One region of the Streptomyces sp. NPDC048566 genome, then DNA from elsewhere that is predicted to be linked to it. Evidence: predicted binding sites of a transcription regulator. Region 1 holds the regulator's gene; each other region holds the start of a gene.

What was found. Region 1 encodes HrcA, which represses chaperone genes, less so after heat shock. Its sites were predicted from a motif close to TTNGCACTCNGNNNNNCNGAGTGCNAA; they were not measured.
Positions count from the first base shown of each region.
Region 2: a site for HrcA is predicted at 3,774-3,800, ahead of groL (chaperonin GroEL). Genes of this name have one in related genera too.
Region 3: a site for HrcA is predicted at 4,436-4,462, ahead of groES (co-chaperone GroES). Genes of this name have one in related genera too.

Region 1 is NZ_JBICWL010000014.1:58,676-65,109, reverse strand. Features, by position in the region: gene ACGFS9_RS21390 (hypothetical protein) at 1-385, opposite strand, end outside; gene ACGFS9_RS21385 (16S rRNA (uracil(1498)-N(3))-methyltransferase) at 532-1,281, opposite strand; gene ACGFS9_RS21380 (nitronate monooxygenase) at 1,278-2,372, opposite strand; gene dnaJ (molecular chaperone DnaJ) at 2,485-3,621, opposite strand; gene hrcA (heat-inducible transcriptional repressor HrcA) at 3,622-4,638, opposite strand; gene ACGFS9_RS21365 (MBL fold metallo-hydrolase) at 4,981-5,736, shown strand; gene ACGFS9_RS21360 (DUF3097 domain-containing protein) at 5,768-6,434, shown strand, end outside.
Region 2 is NZ_JBICWL010000001.1:497,800-504,233, reverse strand. Features, by position in the region: gene ACGFS9_RS02210 (Scr1 family TA system antitoxin-like transcriptional regulator) at 1-301, shown strand, start outside; gene ACGFS9_RS02205 (DUF397 domain-containing protein) at 282-491, shown strand; gene ACGFS9_RS02200 (NADH:flavin oxidoreductase) at 560-1,681, opposite strand; gene groL (chaperonin GroEL) at 1,987-3,612, opposite strand; gene ACGFS9_RS02190 (cold-shock protein) at 4,062-4,265, opposite strand; gene ACGFS9_RS02185 (MoaD/ThiS family protein) at 4,709-4,984, opposite strand; gene thrC (threonine synthase) at 4,981-6,279, opposite strand; SAM riboswitch class I at 6,297-6,434, opposite strand, start outside.
Region 3 is NZ_JBICWL010000009.1:138,523-144,956, reverse strand. Features, by position in the region: gene ACGFS9_RS17100 (hypothetical protein) at 153-881, opposite strand; gene ACGFS9_RS17095 (hypothetical protein) at 896-1,693, opposite strand; gene ACGFS9_RS17090 (hypothetical protein) at 1,727-1,894, opposite strand; gene groL (chaperonin GroEL) at 2,198-3,826, opposite strand; gene groES (co-chaperone GroES) at 3,983-4,291, opposite strand; gene ACGFS9_RS17075 (polysaccharide deacetylase family protein) at 4,531-5,283, opposite strand; gene ACGFS9_RS17070 (polysaccharide deacetylase family protein) at 5,280-6,218, opposite strand; gene ACGFS9_RS17065 (methyltransferase domain-containing protein) at 6,309-6,434, shown strand, end outside.

The sequences.
Region 1 (6,434 bases):
TGGCGGTCAGGTCGCCCCGTACGCAGGCGCCGTCGACGGCGCGGGTGACCTTGCCCTTGACGACGATGTCCCGGTCGTCGCCGGTCCGGCCGCGGCAGTCGACGCTCGCGACGGTGTTCTCGGTCGGCGCGGGCGACCTGCCCGGGGTGTAGACCTTGCCGGCGTTGCCGTAGTTGGCCGTGCAGGTGAGCCAGCGCACGTCCACGTGCTGCCGTTCGAGTTGCCGGGTCGCCGTCCGGTCGGTGGTGTACGCCACGCCGGCGGCGCCGAGACCGCCTCCGGGCTCGCACGCGGTCGCGCCCAACACCCCGGCGGCCACCAGCCCGAGGGCCGGCAGCGCCCGCGGGTGTCCGGCCCGGCTCCTGATCCGTTTCCATGCCCCCATGGACGGCAGCGTGCCACCGCGGGGCGTGCGGCGGTAGACCGCATGCGGCCATGAGCGGGACAACCACCCGAAGGAGTTCCGGGGGCGGCGGTGCGGGGCGCGGGCCGGTGTCGGCTGCGGGGCGCGGGCCGCTCGCGCGGCCGGCGTCAGGACCAGCGGCCGGTGCGGGCCAGCAGCAGGGCGGCGGCGACGGTTCCGGCCGTCGAGGTCCGCAGCACCGTGGGCCCGAGGTGGAAGGTCCGCGCGCCCGCCTCGGTGAAGAGGGCCACCTCCTCGGGGGAGATGCCTCCTTCGGGGCCGACGACCAGCACGATCTCCCCGGAGCGGGGCAGTTCGGCGGTCGCGAAGGGCTCGGTGCCCAGTTCGGTGTCCTCGTGCAGGACGGCGGCGAGGTCGGCCGTGGCGAGAAGTGCGGCAACCTGCCGGGTCGTCAGCGCGTCCGCGACCTCCGGGAAGCGGACCCGGCGGGACTGCTTCCCGGACTCGCGGGCGGTGGCCCGCCACTTGGCGAGCGCCTTGAGGCCGCGGTCGCCCTTCCACTGCGTGATGCAGCGGGAGGCGGTCCAGGGGACGATCGCGTCGACGCCCGTCTCCGTCATGGTCTCGACGGCGAGTTCGCCCCGGTCGCCCTTGGGCAGGGCCTGCACGACGGTGATCCGGGGCTGCTCCGGCGGCTGCTCGGCGACCGAGTCCATCCGCACGACGAGCCGGTCCTTGCCCTCGGTGCCGAGGACGACGCAGTCGGCCCAGCGTCCGGCGCCGTCGGTGAGGACGACGTCCTCGCCGGCCCGCAGGCGCTTCACGGAGACGGCGTGCCGGCCCTCGGCCCCGTCGAGGACGAAGTGGCCGTCGCCGCCCGCGCGGAGGTGCTCGACCAGGAAGACCGGTGCGGTCATCGGGCCGCTCCCCCGTCCGCGGTGGCGCCCGGTGACGACAACGCTGTCCTGGCGGCGGCGAGTTCGGCCGCCAGCACCTCCACCAGGCGTCCGGCGGGCAGGTCGCGCGCCATGCGGTGGCCCTGGCCGGCCCACAGCGCCATGCCCTGCGCGTCGCCGGCCTTGGCGGCGGCCTTGCGCAGCGGGGAGGTGAGGTGGTGGACGTCCGGGTACGCGGCGGGGGCGTAGGGGCCGTGCTCGCGCAGGAACCGGTTGACCAGGCCGCGGGCGGGGCGGCCGGAGAAGGCCCGGGTCAGTTCGGTGCGCACGAACAGGGGGTTGGTGAGGGCTTCCTTGTGCACGGCGTTCGCCCCGGACTCGGGGGTGGCGAGGAAGGCGGTGCCGAGTTGGGCGGCGTCCGCTCCGGCGGCGAGGACGGCGGCGATCTGGCTGCCGCGCATGATGCCCCCGGCGGCGACCACGGGGATGTCCACGGTCTCGCGGACCTGGGCGACCAGCGAGAGCAGTCCGACGCCCGCGCCGTCCGTCTCGGGGTTGTCGCGGTGGCTGCCCTGGTGGCCGCCCGCCTCGACGCCCTGGACGACGACGGCGGCGGCGCCCGCCCGCTGCACGGCGAGGGCCTCCTCGGCGGTGGTCGCGGTGACGAGCGTGAGGGTGCCGGCGCGGTGCAGGGACTCCAGGACCTCCTGGGCGGGCACGCCGAAGTGGAAGGAGACCACCGGTACCGGGTTGTCGAGGAGGACGGCGAGCTTGGCGTCGTAGCCGTCGTCCCGGCCGCTGTCGGGGTCGCCCAGCTCCGTCTCGTACCAGGCCGCCTCACCGGCGAGCTGGTGGGCGTAGACCTCGACCGCGGAGGGGTCCGCGTACTCGGGCTGCGGCAGGAACAGGTTGACGCCGAAGGGGCGTCCGGTCAGCCCGCGCAGCTGTTTGATCTCCTGGTACATGCCGTCGGCGGTCTTGTACCCGGCGGCGAGGCAGCCGAGGGCGCCGGCCTCGGACACGGCGGCCGCGAGCTGCGGGACGGAGACGCCGCCCGCCATGGGGGCCTGCACGATCGGGTGAGGGAGGAGATCGGTCAGTGCGGAGGACATGACGGCATGTTGTCACGTCCTCCGTACAAGTCCGAATCCGGCCGTCGGCTCGGTTGCGGTCCGCCGGGCGGCCGGTCACGGGGCGGCGGCGCCGCCCCGTGGGGCGCTCGCGTCAGCGGCCGTTGAAGGCGTCCTTCAGCCGGGAGAAGAGGCCCTGCTGACCGGGCTGGAACTGGCCGGTGGGCCGCTCCTCGCCGCGCATCTGCGCGAGTTCGCGCACGAGCCGCTCCTGTTCCGGGTCGAGCTTGGTCGGCGTGGTGACCTCGACGTGCACGATGAGGTCGCCCCGGCCGCCGCCGCGCAGGTGCGTGACGCCCCGGCCGTGCAGGGGGATCGACTGCCCGGACTGCGTGCCGGGGCGGATGTCGACCTCCTCCAGGCCGTCGAGGGTCTCCAGCGGCACCTTTGTGCCGAGGGCCGCGGCGGTCATCGGGATGGTGACCGTGCAGTGCAGGTCGTCGCCGCGGCGCTGGAAGGTGGAGTGCGGCAGCTCGTGGATCTCGACGTACAGGTCGCCGGCGGGGCCGCCGCCGGGGCCGACCTCGCCCTCGCCCGCGAGCTGGATGCGCGTGCCGTTGTCCACACCGGCCGGGATCTTCACGGTGAGGGTGCGGCGGGAGCGGACCCGGCCGTCGCCCGCGCACTCGGGGCACGGGGTCGGCACCACCGTGCCGAAGCCCTGGCACTGCGGGCACGGACGCGAGGTCATGACCTGGCCGAGGAAGGACCGCGTCACCTGGGACACCTCGCCGCGACCGCGGCACATGTCGCAGGTCTGCGCGGAGGTGCCGGGAGCGGCGCCCTCCCCGCTGCAGGTGCCGCAGACGACGGCGGTGTCGACCTGGATGTCCTTCGTGGTGCCGAAGGCCGCCTCGTCGAGCTCGATCTCCAGCCGGATCATGGCGTCCTGGCCGCGGCGGGTGCGCGAGCGCGGTCCGCGCTGCGACGCCGTGCCGAAGAAGGCGTCCATGATGTCCGAGAAGTTCCCGAAGCCGCCCGCGCCGAAGCCGCCGGCGCCTCCGCCGCCCTGCTGGGACAGCGGGTCGCCGCCGAGGTCGTAGACCTGCTTCTTCTGCGGGTCCGACAACACCTCGTAGGCGGCGTTGATCTCCTTGAAGCGCTCCTGCGTCTTCGGATCGGGGTTGACGTCCGGGTGCAGCTCGCGAGCGAGCCTCCGGAACGCCTTCTTGATCTCGTCCTGGGACGCGTCGCGGCGCACGCCGAGCACGGCGTAGTAGTCCGTGGCCACTTAAGACTCCGCCAGGATCTGTCCGACGTACCGTGCCACCGCTCGTACCGCTCCCATCGTTCCCGGATAATCCATGCGGGTCGGGCCGACCACGCCGAGTTTGGCGACTGCCTCGCCGCCCGAACCGTAGCCGACGGAGACCACGGACGTGGAGTTGAGTCCCTCATAGGCGTTCTCGTGACCGATTCGCACGGTCATGCTCGAATCCCCGGCCTCCCCCAGCAACTTGAGGAGCACGACCTGCTCCTCCAGCGCCTCGAGAACGGGCCGGATGGTGAGAGGGAAGTCATGTCCGAAGCGGGTGAGATTGGCGGTCCCGCCGATCATCAGCCGCTCCTCGGTCTCCTCGACGAGGGTCTCCAGCAGGGTGGAGACCACGGTCGAGACCGTACCCCGGTCCTCCGCCTCGAAGGCGTCCGGGAGGTCCTGCACGAGCTGCGGGACGTCCGCGAAGGGACGGCCCGCGATCCGGCTGTTGAGCCGGGCCCGCAGATCGGCGAGGGACGTCTCGCCGAACGGCGCGGGGCAGTTGATCATGCGTTGCTCGACCCGGCCGGTGTCCGTGATCAGCACGAGCATCACGCGCGCGGGGGCGAGCGAGAGCAGCTCCACGTGCCGCACGGTCGAACGGGTCAGCGAGGGGTACTGCACCACGGCGACCTGCCGGGTGAGCTGCGCGAGCAGCCGCACGGTCCGGCCGACCACGTCGTCCAGGTCGACGGCTCCGTCCAGGAAGTTCTGGATGGCACGCCGCTCGGGCGCGGTCATCGGCTTGACGCCGGCGAGCTTGTCGACGAACAGCCGGTACCCCTTGTCCGTGGGGATGCGCCCCGCACTGGTGTGCGGCTGGGCGATGTAGCCCTCGTCCTCCAGGACCGCCATGTCGTTGCGGACGGTCGCCGGGGAGACGCCGAGGCGGTGCCGCTCGGTGAGCGCCTTGGAGCCGACCGGCTCCTCGGTGCCCACGTAGTCCTGGACGATGGCGCGGAGCACCTCGAGCCTGCGTTCACTGAGCATCGCGCACACCTCCAGAAGTCGGCTCCGTGGTCCTCGCGGCCTTCCCGGCCGCTCGCCTGGCACTCAGCGCGCCCGAGTGCCAGCGTTCCCCGGGCCAGTGTACGGCGGAGGGGCACGGCCCCGGCAAGGGCGGTCCCGCGATGTCGTGCGCGGGGCCCGCTCACCGCCGGTGCGGTGACCGGAAGGTTCGCCGGACGGCTCGCGGCGTCCGATGCGGTGCATCGCGAGGCGGAGCGTCTCCCGCGTACGGCATGTGCCCGGGTGATGCGACGACGCGGCGAGGCGCGGTGCCGGGCGTCGCGAGCAGGTGAACCGTTCCGGTCGGGGCAGTAGCGTCGCCCCATGAGGCCGACGTGGGAGGAACAGGGGTGGGAGCGGCTGGCGCCGCGGGTCGGGCGGCGGCGCCTTCCGGGCTGGGACTGCACGGTGGGCCTGGTCGCCGGGGACGGCGCGGCGCTGATGGTCGACGCGGGGTCGGACCCCGCGGAGGGCGCGGCGCTGCGCGCGGACGCCGAACGGCTGCTCGGCGGCGGACGGAGCGTGACCCATCTCGCGCTCACCCATCCGCACTTCGACCACGTCTTCGGCGCCGCCGCCCTCACCGGGGCGGAGGTGTTCGCGGCGGCCGGTCCGGCGGGCGCGTTCACCGACGGGCGCGAGGAGCTGGCCGCGGACGCGGTGCGCAACGGGATCGATCCGGGCGTGGCGCGGGCGGCGGCGGACCGTCTCGTGCGGCCCGGGCGGGTCGTGGCGGGGAAGGTCGCCCTCGATCTGGGCGGCGGGCTGCGGGCGGTGCTGGCCGACGTGGGCCCCGGCCACACCGGGCACGACCTGGCGGTGCTGGTCACCGGCCCCGCGGGTCCCGAGGGGCGGAGCGCGCCGGGGACGGTCTTCTGCGGCGACCTGGTGGAGGAGTCCGGCGAACCCCAGGCGGGCCCCGACGCGGTCCCGTCCCGGTGGCCCGCGGCTTTGGACCGGCTGCTCGCGCTCGGCGGCGAGGACGCCGTGTACGTGCCGGGTCACGGAGCGGTGGTGGACGCCGCGTTCGTGCGGTCCCAGCGGGACGCGCTCGCCGCGCGTTTCGGCGTGTCGCGGTGAGTCCCGGCGGGATTCTCCTATCGTCGTGCGAATGCGCCAGTATTCTCCGGACCTGACTCCGCCGTGGAAGAAGCCCAGGCCCGTGCCCGAGGTCCCGGCGGACCCGGGTCTGGTGGTGGAGGAGCCCGGCACCGGTTTCTGCGGCGCGGTGATCGGCTGCGAGGCGGGCACGGTGACCCTGGAGGACCGCTTCGGCAAGCACCGGGTCTTCCCGATGGAGCCGCGCGGCTTCCTGCTGGAGGGGCGGGTGGTGACGCTGGTCCGCCCCGCGGGCGGGGCGCCCACCCGGCCGAGCCGCACCGCCTCGGGCTCCGTCGCGGTGCCCGGGGCCCGCGCCCGGGTGGCCCGGGCGGGCCGCATCTACGTGGAGGGCCGCCACGACGCCGAGCTGGTCGAACGCGTCTGGGGGGACGACCTGCGCATCGAGGGCGTCGTCGTGGAGTACCTGGAGGGCGTCGACGACCTGCCCACGATCGTCGCCGAGTTCGCTCCCGGGCCGGACGCCCGGCTCGGCGTGCTCGTCGACCACCTGGTGACCGGCTCGAAGGAGTCCCGGATCGCCGCGGCGGTCACGAGCGAGCACGCGCTCGTGCTCGGCCACCCCTACATCGACATCTGGGAGGCCGTGAAGCCGTCCTCGGTGGGCATCGCGGGCTGGCCCCGGGTGCCGCGCGGCGAGGACTGGAAGACGGGCGTCT
Region 2 (6,434 bases), on a different contig from region 1:
TCTGCGCCACACCGCCGATTTGGCGCGCCGCAGCCGGATCATCATGCAGGTGCTGCCGTTCGACGCCGGTGCCCATGCCGGCTTGGGCGGCTCGCTGAAGCTCATGGAGTTCGACGACGCACCCCCGCTGTGCTTCGTCGAGGGGATGGACATGGGGAAACTGGTGGACGACCCGGCGGCCGTGGCCCGGCACAGCCTCACCTTCAGCCTCCTCCAGGCAACGGCACTTGCCCCTCGGGCTTCCCTGGCTCTGCTGGAGACCGTGGCGCATGATTACGAACATGGAGAACAACACCCATGAGCACCAAGTGAGTTCGCAGACCTGGCGCAAGTCGTCCTACAGCGCCGGTGACGGCGGCGACTGCCTGGAGGTGGCCGCAGGCCACCCCGCCCTCGTCCCCGTGCGGGACTCGAAGAACCTCGGCCCGGTGATCGCCTTCGGCGCCTGCGCGTGGGCCGTGTTCGTCGGGCACGTCGGCGCCGCCGGCTGACGGGAGCGGGGGCACGACGAAGGGCGGCGTCCGCGTACAGCGGGCGCCGCCCTCCGGGCGGACTCGGACTAGCTGAGCGTGCGCAGCGCCGCCGCGTCGTACGGCTTCAGCTCGTCGAAGCGGCCGGCCAGGACCTTGGCGGCCCACTCCGGGTCCTGGAGCAGGGCGCGGCCGATGGCGACCATGTCGAACTCGTCGCGCTCCAGGCGGTCGAGGAGGTCGTCGATGCCCCGCACCGAGGAGCCCTCGCCCTGGAACGCCTTGAGGAACTCGCCGTCGAGGCCGACCGAGCCGACGGAGATGGCGGGCTTGCCGGTCAGCTTCTTCGTCCAGCCGGCCAGGTTGAGGTCGGAACCGTCGAACTCCGGCACCCAGTAGCGGCGCGTGGAGGCGTGGAAGGCGTCGACACCGGCGGCGGAGAGCGGCGCGAGGATCGACTCCAGCTCCTCCGGGGTCTGCGCGAGGCGGGCCTCGTAGTCCTGCTGCTTCCACTGCGAGTAGCGGAAGATCACCGGGAACTCGGGCGAGACGGCGGCGCGGACGGCGGCGACGATCTCGGCGGAGAACGCGGCGCGGGCGACCGGGTCGCCGCCGTAGGCGTCCGTGCGGCGGTTGGTGCCGGACCAGAAGAACTGGTCGAGCAGGTAGCCGTGGGCGCCGTGCAGCTCGACGCCGTCGAAGCCGATGCGCTCGGCGTCGGCGGCGGACGTGGCGAACGCCTCGATGACGTCGTCCAGGTCCTGCCGGGTCATGGCCCGGCCGGTGACCTCGGCGCCCTCGGTGGCGATGCCGGACGGGCCGACCGCCGGGGCGTCCGCGAAGGGCGGCTCACCGGCCTTGCGCACCATGCCGATGTGCCACAGCTGCGGGACGATCGTGCCGCCGGCCGCGTGCACGGCGTCGGCCACGTTCTTCCAGCCGGCCAGCTGCTCCTCGCCGTGGAAGCGCGGGACGCGGTCGCTCTGTCCGGCCGAGTCGTGGCCGACGTAGGTGCCCTCGGTCACGATGAGGCCGACACCCGCGGCGGCGCGCCGGGAGTAGTAGCCGACGACGTCCTCGCCCGGTACCCCGCCCGGCGAGAACTGCCGGGTCATCGGGGCCATCGCGATCCGGTTCGGGACGGTCAGGCCGTTCAGGGAGACGGGACGGGACAGGACGTCGGCTGCGCGGGACGCGGCGTCTGCGGTCATGTGGGGGCTCCTCGGAGAGGTGGGCGGGGACGTCGGGCGGACTGCGGGGCAGGAGATCCCGCACGGTATGTGCGCGCGCATCGACTGCCCGCCTCGGTCAACGACCGCGCCCGGCGGCACATTCCGCCGCATCCGCTCCGGCTGCTGTGATCCAGGCCACGCCCCGGACCGGCCGGGAGGGCCGGGGCTCCGCCGGAGCGGACGCCGCCCGGCACGCCCCCGGCGGGAAACGCCCGAGGGCGGCACCCTCCCTCGCGGGAAGGTGCCGCCCTCGGAACGTCAGGACGGTGATCGACCGGGGTCGATCAGAAGTCCATGTCACCGCCCGGCATGCCGCCGCCGGCCGGGGCGGCGCCCGCCTTCTCCGGCTTGTCGGCGATGACGGCCTCGGTGGTGAGGAACAGCGCGGCGATGGAGGCGGCGTTCTGCAGAGCGGAACGCGTGACCTTCGCCGGGTCGATGATGCCTTCGGCGATCATGTCGACGTACTCGCCGGACGCGGCGTTCAGGCCGTGGCCGACCGGAAGGTTGCGCACCTTCTCGACGATGACGCCGCCCTCGAGACCACCGTTGACGGCGATCTGCTTGAGCGGGGCCTCCAGGGCGAGCTTCACGGCGTTGGCGCCGGTCGCCTCGTCACCCGAGAGCTCCAGCTTCTCGAAGACCGAGGAGGCCTGGAGCAGGGCCACGCCACCACCGGCGACGATGCCCTCCTCGACGGCCGCCTTCGCGTTGCGCACGGCGTCCTCGATGCGGTGCTTGCGCTCCTTGAGCTCGACCTCGGTGGCGGCACCGGCCTTGATGACGGCCACGCCGCCGGCCAGCTTCGCCAGACGCTCCTGGAGCTTCTCGCGGTCGTAGTCCGAGTCGGAGTTCTCGATCTCGGCGCGGATCTGGTTGACCCGGCCGGCGACCTGGTCGGCCGAGCCGGCGCCGTCGACGATCGTGGTCTCGTCCTTGGTGATGACGACCTTGCGGGCGCGGCCGAGCAGGTCCAGGCCCGCGTTCTCCAGCTTGAGGCCGACCTCCTCGGAGATGACCTCGCCGCCCGTGAGGATGGCGATGTCGCCGAGCATGGCCTTGCGGCGGTCGCCGAAGCCCGGGGCCTTGACGGCGACGGACTTGAAGGTGCCGCGGATCTTGTTGACGACCAGGGTCGACAGGGCCTCGCCCTCGACGTCCTCGGCGATGATCAGCAGCGGCTTGCCGCCCTGCATGACCTTCTCCAGGAGCGGGAGCAGGTCCTTGACGTTCGCGATCTTGGAGTTCGCGATCAGGATGTACGGGTCGTCGAGGACGGCCTCCATACGCTCCATGTCGGTGGCGAAGTACGCCGAGATGTAGCCCTTGTCGAAGCGCATACCCTCGGTGAGCTCCAGCTCCAGACCGAAGGTCTGGGACTCCTCGACGGTGATGACGCCTTCCTTGCCGACCTTGTCCATCGCCTCGGCGATGAGCTCGCCGATCTGGGTGTCGGCGGCGGAGATGGAGGCCGTGGAAGCGATCTGCTCCTTGGTCTCGACGTCCTTGGCCTGCTCCAGCAGGGCACCGGAGACGGCCTCGACGGCCTTCTCGATACCGCGCTTGAGGGCCATCGGGTTGGCGCCGGCGGCGACGTTGCGCAGGCCCTCGCGGACGAGCGCCTGGGCGAGGACGGTCGCGGTGGTCGTACCGTCACCGGCGACGTCGTCCGTCTTCTTGGCGACTTCCTTGACCAGCTCGGCGCCGATCTTCTCGTACGGGTCCTCGAGCTCGATCTCCTTGGCGATGGACACACCATCGTTGGTGATCGTGGGCGCGCCCCACTTCTTCTCGAGGACGACGTTGCGGCCCTTGGGGCCAAGGGTGACCTTGACGGCGTCGGCGAGCTGGTTCATCCCGCGCTCGAGACCGCGCCGTGCCTCCTCGTCGAACGCGATGATCTTGGCCATGTGAAGTGGTCCTCCCGGACGGGGTGGATTGCTCCGGATCGCGCCCGCGCCCGCGACGGACGGCCTGCATGCCCTGTGGTTCCTTGCCCCACCGGCCTGCGGACCTCGCCGGCCCGATCCAAGTTCTGTCACTCTCACTCGGAGAGTGCTAACGCCAATGATTAGCACTCGACCCCGCCGAGTGCAAGGTGCGCTCGCGAAGCGAACCCGTCGGGGGGTGCCGGCCGGGCGACGGGCGGGCGCGGGCGCCTCTCGGGAAACGGGCCCCGGGAGAGCGGCGCGCGGCGGGTGCCGGAGGGCGGCGGGCGCGGGCCCGGGAGGCGCGCCCCGCGGGCGTCCGCACCACGGCGCGCGCCCCGCGCCCCGCGCCCGGCACGCGCGAGGGGCCCGCATCCCGGTGGGATGCGAGCCCCTCGTGCGTGAGTGCGTCGGTGGCCGTTCGCGCCCGATCAGACGGCGAGTTTGACCATGTCCGCCTGCGGACCCTTCTGGCCCTGCGAGATCTCGAACTCCACTCGCTGACCCTCTTCAAGGGTGCGGTAGCCGTCCATCTGAATCGCGCTGTAGTGCACGAAGACGTCCGCACCACCGTCGACCGCGATGAAGCCGTACCCCTTCTCCGCGTTGAACCACTTGACGGTGCCCTGAGCCATGCCTAACTCCCCTATTACTGGCCCTTGCACAGACCCGCACTTCGCGGATCCGGGTCAGACCTCCACCCCCCAACGGGTTGGGGGGGTGCGCCGGAACGCGTCGACCGCGGCTGAATGTATCTGTCCAACTGCCGTCTGCAACAGGTCAATCGGACGAGAATTCTGGGCATGGGCGATCGCCGGTACAGGGAGAATGCGCGAGGATTCAGGGCAAGTCGGGCCCCGCAAATGCCATAAACGGCTCAAAAAGGCCGGGCACATTGGCTGTTTCTTGTCGGGCGCCGCTGGAGAACTCATATGCGCCCGGCATGGGACCGGCATCCGGAGAGGCGCGGGTTCCCCAACCCTACCCCGTTCAACCCTGCTGAATTGCCCCCTCCGCTTCTCTCACGGAGGGGGCGAACAGGCGAACTCTGCGTATCCGGAATTACCGAGGGTAATGATCAGCCGCCGGCGACGGCCGGAATGATCGAGACTCCCGCGCCGTCCGGGGTGGCCGTCTCCAGGCCCTGCTCGAAGCGCACGTCGTCGTCGTTGACGTACACGTTGACGAAGCGGCGCAGCTTGCCCTCGTCGTCCAGGACGCGTGCGCCGATGCCCGCGTGGTTCTTCTCCAGGTCCGCCAGGACCGCGGCGAGGGTCGCGCCCTCGGCCGTCACCTCGGCGGCGCCCCCGGTGTAGGTGCGCAGGATCGTGGGGATGCGGACGTTGACGCTCATGATGCGAGGCCAGCCTCTCGGAAGGAGTCGAGGTTCGGGCGGATGGTCGCGGTCAGCCCGGTGTCCGAGGCCACCGCGTCCAGGGTCTTCAGGCCGTCGCCGGTGTTGAGGACGACGGTGGTCAGCGACGGGTCGAGCAGGCCGTTCTCGATCAGCTTGCGGGTGACGCCCACGGTCACCCCGCCCGCGGTCTCGGCGAAGATGCCCTCGGTGCGCGCGAGCAGCTTGATCGCGTCGACGATCTGCGCGTCGTCCACGTCCTCCACGGCACCGCCGGTACGCCGGGCGATGTCGAGCACGTAGGGGCCGTCGGCGGGGTTGCCGATGGCCAGCGACTTGGCGATGGTGTCGGGCTTCTGCGGCCGGACGACGTCGTGGCCGGCCTTGTAGGCGACGGAGACCGGGGAGCAGCCCTCGGCCTGGGCGCCGAAGATCTTGTACGGCCTGTCCTCGACGAGTCCGAGCTCGATCAGCTCCCGGAGACCCTTGTCGATCTTCGTGAGCTGGGAGCCGGAGGCGATCGGCACGACGAGCTGGTCCGGCAGCCGCCAGCCGAGCTGCTCGCAGATCTCGTACGCGAGCGTCTTGGAGCCCTCGGCGTAGTACGGGCGGAGGTTGACGTTGACGAAGCCCCAGCCCTCGCCGGCCGGGTCGCCGATCAGCTCGGAGCAGAAGCGGTTCACGTCGTCGTAGTTGCCCTGGATGCCGACCAGCTCGCCGCCGTAGACCGCGGCCATGACGACCTTGCCCTGCTCCAGGTCGTGCGGGATGAACACGCACGAGCGGAATCCGGCGCGGGCCGCGGCGGCGCCCACCGCGCCGGCCAGGTTGCCGGTGGAGGAGCAGGAGAGGGTGGTGAAGCCGAAGACGCGGGCCGCCTCGATGGCCTGGGCGACGACGCGGTCCTTGAAGGAGTGCGTCGGGTTGCCGGAGTCGTCCTTGACGAAGAGCCGGCCGGGCTCGACACCGAGTTCGCGGGCGAGGTTGTCGGCCTGCACGAGCTTGGTCCAGCCCGGGTTGATGTTCGGCCGGTCCGCCACGTCCGCGGGGACGGGCAGCAGCGGCGCGTAGCGCCAGATGTTCGCGGGTCCCGCTTCGATCAGCTTGCGGAGTTCCTCGGTTTCGTGGCCCGAGAAGTCGTAGGCGATCTCCAGCGGGCCGAAACACTCCTCGCAGGCGAAGACCGGGCCGAGCGGGACGCGGTGTCCGCACTCGCGGCAGGAGAGCGCCGCGGCCGGGCCGAGATCGACCGCTTCGGCGGAGTTCGTGGTGCTTGCAACTGACTGCGCAGCCATGGAGGCGAGGCCCTTTCTCCTCATCTTCCTCACGACGCACTTCGCCGTGAGACGGATTTGGCACCTTCCCTAGCCGGGAGCCTCGCGATGCGATCGTCTGGCGATCGGTACGAGACCGGCTGGAGGGTTGCCGGGGCTTCATCGGGCCGTATCCC
Region 3 (6,434 bases), on a different contig from region 1:
GTGGTCGGCGGGCGGGCCGGGACCGGGCCGGCGGCGGGCGGGCCGGGCGCCGGGACCGTCTCGGTGGTGGTGGCCGGGGTGACCGGCTCGTCCCCGGCGGGCTCGTCCCCGGCGGCGGGCCGCGGAGCGGACGGGCGGCGCCGTCGGCACGACTACGTGACGAACCGGCCGTCGCCCACGACGACGTGCGGCCTGCTGTTGATGGCGTCGGACGCCCACGTCACGATCGAGACGTCGATCGTGATCAGGCCGGCATCGGACACGTCCTCGGTGACGTCGTGCACCTCGCCGCCGTGCAGCGTGAGGCTCGTGACCGTCGATCCGTCGCGTCGCGTGATCGCGACCAGCGCCACGTAGTCGGGCAGGGTGTCCTTGTCGAGCCCGACCTTCGCGCGGAAGCCGGTCAGGCCGGTGGGAACGGTGAAGGAGAGGGGCTTGACCTCCTTGCCGAAGACCCCGGGCGAGAAGACGACGCTCTTCGGGTGCGGGCCGTCACCGAGGACCGCGACGTCGCTCCGCTCGTTGTTGCCGTATCCGCCGATCGGCCCGTCGTCGGTCAGGTAGCGCACCCGCACGTCCGGGCGGGGTGCTGCCGTCGGCTCCTCCGCGTCGCCTCCCGGGTCGGGGCCGGCCGCGGTCTCCCGGTCGGTCGTGTGGTCGCCGGAGGACTCGCGCGGACTCTCCGGGGCGGAGGGCGACGCGGCGGAGGACGCGGACGGCCCGGGCTGCTCCGGTTCCTCGGGGCAGGCGGCGTTCACACAGACCTTGCCGTCCCGTCCGGCCTGCTGGTGGATGTTGTTGGTCTCCCCGCATCCGGCCACCGCGGACACCAGCACGCACAGCAGGACGGCGCCGCGGGCCGCTCTCCTCGGGCGTCGCACGTCCGGCACCCCCGTCACCTGCGGACCACCGGGGCGCCCACCGCTCCGTGAGCCCTGCCGAGCGCCCCCTCGAAGGAGATCCTGAGCAGCCCGACGTGCGAGACGTCGAAGCCTCTGAGCGCATGGCTCCTGCCGTACTCGAGCGTCTGCGCGTACAGGACCCTGCCCGTGCCCTGGTCGACCAGGTTCACCTTCAGCGTCTCCGTCGTATCGGACCCGGGGGAATCGGCGGCGATGCCGAAGGTCGCGTCGAGCGTCGCGTACCTGCCCGCCAGCTTCATCTGGAAGTACCCGTTCTCGCTCCCTCCGCAGGCGATCGTGCACGCGACCAGGAATCCGGTGTCGAACGTCTTCCCGCCGATGACCACGTCGCCGGTGTTCCAGGACGTGCAGGTTCCCATCACGCAGCCGTCCGCGGAGTCCTTCAGCCCCTCCGGCAGGTTCCCGCCGGACAACGCGACGCTGACCGGGACGGCTTCGCCCTGCACGGAGCCGGTGCCGGTGCCGTCCTGCCCGCGGTCGCCCCGCGCGCCGCCGGCACGCTCCCCGCCGGACGCCGCGCCCTCGCCTCCGCCGTCGCCTCCGCCGTCGCCCTGCACCGAGGGGCCGTCGGCAGACCCGTCCGCGTCCGGCGGAGCGGCGCTCTCCGCGGCGGCGGTGTCCTCCGGCGCGTCCGCGGAGCCCCGGTCCGGGGAGCACACGGCCCCCTGGACGCAGGCCTCGGCGTCACCGCCCGCCTTCTGGTTGATCGTGGTGTCCTTGCACGACGTGACCGCGAGCGCCGACAGCACCACGAACGCCGACGCACGCACCACTGTTCGCCACGCCCGCATGGTTTCCACTGCCTAGCACGTCGACTGGACGCAGACGGTGCCGTCCCTGCCCGTCTTCTGATCCACCTTCGTGCCGTCCGACTTCATGAGGCCGGTGACGACCGCGGCGACGATCACCGCCAGCGCACCGACAAAAGCGACAACGATCTTGACTTTGTGATCATTGGTCCAGCCCGCCATATGACCAACCTTCCCGTGACAAAGGAAGGTTGATGGTGGCACAGGAGCAGCGGCGTGCACTGCGGAATTCCGGACGCGCGCGGTCCTGTGGCCCGCTCGTTACAGGACCGCGCGGGGCGGGCGTTCCGCGTCGGCCGCTCGCAGGGCCCCCTGGCGGCGGCGCCGCCCGGTGCGGGCGGCCGGGGGCACGGCGGAGGAGCAAGGCTTCCGCGACGCGAGAAGGTCCCCGTTCCGCAGGGAACGGGGACCTTCTCTCACGGGGTCGTGCCGCGGCGGGCCGACCCGCACTCACGACGCGGAGCGTCAGTGGGCGTGGCCGTGACCGTGGCCGTGACCGGCCTCGGCCTCCTCCTCGGCCGGCTTCTCGACGACCAGGGTCTCGGTCGTGAGCAGCAGGGAGGCGATGGAGGCGGCGTTCTCCAGGGCGGAGCGGGTGACCTTCACCGGGTCGATGACGCCGGCCTTGACCAGGTCGCCGTACTCGCCGGTGGCGGCGTTGAAGCCCTGGCCCTTGTCGAGCTCGGCGACCTTGGAGGTGATGACGTAGCCCTCCAGGCCGGCGTTCTCGGCGATCCAGCGCAGCGGCTCGACGGCCGCGCGGCGGACCACGGCGACACCGGTGGCCTCGTCGCCGGACTTGTCGAGGTTGCCCTCCAGGACCTTCGCGGCGTGGACGAGCGCGGAGCCGCCACCGGAGACGATGCCCTCCTCGACCGCGGCGCGGGTCGCGGAGATGGCGTCCTCCAGACGGTGCTTCTTCTCCTTCAGCTCCACCTCGGTGGCGGCGCCGACCTTGATCACGCACACGCCGCCGGCCAGCTTCGCGAGGCGCTCCTGGAGCTTCTCGCGGTCCCAGTCGGAGTCGGTGTTCTCGATCTCGGCCTTGATCTGGTTGACGCGGCCGGCGACCTCGTCGGCGCTGCCGCCGCCGTCGACGATCGTGGTGTCGTCCTTGGTGACGGTCACGCGGCGGGCGGTGCCGAGCACGTCCAGGCCGACCTGGTCGAGCTTGAGGCCGACCTCCTCGGCGATGACCTGGCCGCCGGTGAGGGTGGCGATGTCGCCGAGCATGGCCTTGCGGCGGTCGCCGAAGCCGGGGGCCTTCACGGCGACGGCGTTGAACGTGCCGCGGATCTTGTTCACGACCAGGGTCGACAGGGCCTCGCCCTCGACGTCCTCGGCGATGATGAGGAGCGGCTTGGAGGCGTTCGCCTGGATGACCTTCTCCAGCAGCGGCAGCAGGTCCTGGATGGAGCTGATCTTGCCCTGGTGGATGAGGATGTACGGGTCGTCGAGGACGGCCTCCATACGCTCCTGGTCGGACACCATGTAGGGCGAGAGGTAGCCCTTGTCGAAGGCCATGCCCTCGGTGAAGTCGAGCTCCAGGCCGAAGGTGTTGGACTCCTCGACGGTGATGACACCGTCCTTGCCGACCTTGTCCATCGCCTCGGCGATGAGCTCGCCGACCTGCGGGTCCTGGGCCGACAGGCCGGCGACGGCGGCGATGTCGGACTTCTCGTCGATGGGGCGCGCCGTGGCGAGCAGCTCGTCGGAGACCGCCTTGACGGCCGCGTCGATGCCCTTCTTCAGCAGCGCGGGGGAGGCGCCGGCGGCGACGTTCTTCAGGCCCTCGCGCACGAGCGCCTGGGCGAGCACGGTGGCGGTGGTCGTACCGTCACCCGCGATGTCGTTGGTCTTGGTCGCCACCTCCTTCACCAGCTGGGCACCGAGGTTCTCGTACGGGTCGTCGACCTCGACCTCGCGGGCGATGGTCACGCCGTCGTTGGTGATGGTGGGGGCACCGAACTTCTTGTCGATGACGACGTTGCGGCCCTTGGGGCCGATCGTCACCTTCACCGTGTCGGCAAGCTTGTTGACGCCGCGCTCAAGGGCGCGACGGGCGTCCTCGTCGAACTTCAGGATCTTCGCCATGGGAGCGGTTCAGCCCTCTCGGAAAACTTGGGAGAAACGAACGGCGCCCCCAGCGCCCGGTTCATCGGAAGGAGCGGGGGGCCAGGGGCGCAGTTCACTGCAATGCTGGGCGCGAGGTGGTCCGGGGGAAGCCCCCGGACGCTCCTGCCCGGTGAATTACTTCTCGATGATCGCGAGCACGTCGCGAGCCGAGAGGACGAGGTACTCCTCGCCGTTGTACTTCACCTCGGTGCCGCCGTACTTGCTGTACAGCACGATGTCGCCGACGGTGACGTCGAGCGGAAGACGGTTACCGTCCTCGAAGCGGCCCGGGCCCACGGCAAGGACGACGCCCTCCTGGGGCTTCTCCTTCGCGGTGTCCGGGATGACCAGGCCAGAGGCCGTGGTCTGCTCGGCGTCGAGCGGCTGGACCACGATGCGGTCCTCGAGCGGCTTGATGGCAACCTTGGAGCTGGCGGTCGTCACGATCCGACCTCCCCCTTCGGAGATCTCACGGGGTTAACTGTCTGAGGTGGCGACCAGGTCGATCCGTCGTCGCGGGTGCCGGACCTGCCCGTCGCTGTTGGCACTCTCCAGTGGGGAGTGCCAGGCCTGAGACTATGACTGCGATTAGCACTCGGTCAAGCGGAGTGCCAAAGCCGGGCGCGTGGCGCGTCCCGGACCGCTCCCCCGGACCCCTCCCCCGGGCCGCCCGGGACCGCACCTCAGAGGTAGTTCTCCAGCCGGGCGGGCGTGAGGCCCTCGGCCTGGGCGCGGCGGAGCAGCCGGAGCGTCGCCTCCGTGAGGTCGGGCTCCTCGAAGCCGGCGAGGATGTCCCCCGGCCGCAGCCGGTGCGCGCCGGGGGCGCTGCCGAGGACGACCGCGCCGACCCCGCAGTCGGCCGCGGCCCGCAGCGTGGTCGCGTCGTACCGGCCGTAGGGGGGCCGCAGCAGCCGGGGCCGGATGCCGAAGCGCCGGTGGAGCTTGTCCTGCTGGCCGCAGATCTCGGCCCGCTGGCCCGCGTAGGGCAGGCCGCGCAGCGCGACGTGGTCGAGGGTGTGGTTCTGGACGGTGGCGCCGACCGCGCGCAGCCGCGCGACGTGCGCGTACCCCGGCCCGACGACACTGTCCGTGAGGAACATGCTGACCGGCAGCCGCAGTTCACGGACCATGTCGACGAACCGCGGATCGCGCTCGGCTCCGTCGCCGTACGTCAGGAAGACGACCTTGTCGCGGGTGCGGACGTGGTCCACCACGGGCGGCAGCCCGGGTCCGGCGGTGCGGGCGGCGGTGCGGGCGGGCGGGCGCGGCGCCGGGGCGATCGGGGCGGCCAGACCCCAGCGGCGGTACGCCGCCTCCGGCGGGTGCACCCGCTGCGCCGCCTTCCTGCCCAGCCGCTCGATCGGGTCGACGGACTGCGCGCAGCCGGTGAGCAGCAGCGCCGCGAGCAGTCCGGCGACCGGGAGCCGCAGCCTCACAGGTAGTCCTCCAGGCGCGCGACCGCGAAGCCCTCGGCCGTGACCCGCTGGAGGAAGCGGCGGACCAGGTCGGGCATGGTGCCCTTCCACTCCTTGGGGCCGCGGAAGTGGGTCAGGACGATGTCGCCGGGGTGCAGGTCCTGGTCCTCCTCGCGGTACTCCCAGTGGTCGACGAAGACCTCCTCGTCCCAGATGGGCGCGTACTTGACGCCGCAGGACTTGGCCGCGCGCAGGGTGTCCTGGTTGTAGTTGCCGTAGGGCGGGCGGAAGAGCGTCGGCCGCTTGCCGAACTGCTTCTTCATCACGTCCTGCATGCCGCAGATCTCCCGCTTCTGCCGCGCGTAGGAGAGCCCCGGCAGATAGGGGTGGTGCAGGGTGTGGTTGTTGAGGGTGACGCCGCTGTCCCGCATCTTCCGGAAGTACCCGTAGTCGTCCTTGACGAGGTAGTCGCTGAGGAAGACGGTGTAGGGGATCTTCAGCTCGCTCATCATGCGCAGGAACTCCGGGTCCTTCTCCTCACCGTCGTCGATGGTGAGGAAGACGACCCTGTCCTTGGTGGGGACGGTCGTGAAGACCGGCGGCAGTCCCAGTTTCCTCTGGTCGTCGACCTCGAATCCCTTGCGGGCCTCGATGACCGGCTTCCGTGCGGGCGGCGCCGGGGGCGTCAGGGGTGCGACGGCCAGCCCCCAGCGCTTGGCGACGGCCGTGCGGGCGGCCTGGGCCTTGCGCAGCCGCAGGGCGTACGCGTCGAGGGCGCGGGCGGGCGGCGCCTGGAGCCGCCCGGCCTGCTGGCCGGCGGCCGGCCGCGCGGCGCGGGAGCCGGAGCCGTCGGAAGCGCAGCCGGAGACGAGGGCGGCGAGGGCGAGCACGCCGACCCCGCAGCGCACAACAGACCGCTTCGCGCGGTTCTTATCGTTTTGTCGTACGGGTCGCATGGGGCCGCATCCTGGCAGGTCAGCGGCCCGGCACCGCCCCGACACCGCGGCCGGCGGCGCACCGTCCACCGACTGGCCCACAATGGCCGGGTGAACGACGTCTCCTTCGCCTCCCTGCTCACCGCCGAGGGCCGCGCCCTGCTCGACGAGGTCCACGGCACCGAACCGGCGCGGGAACTGGCCGTCGCCACCCGGCTGCGCCGCGACCACCCCGCC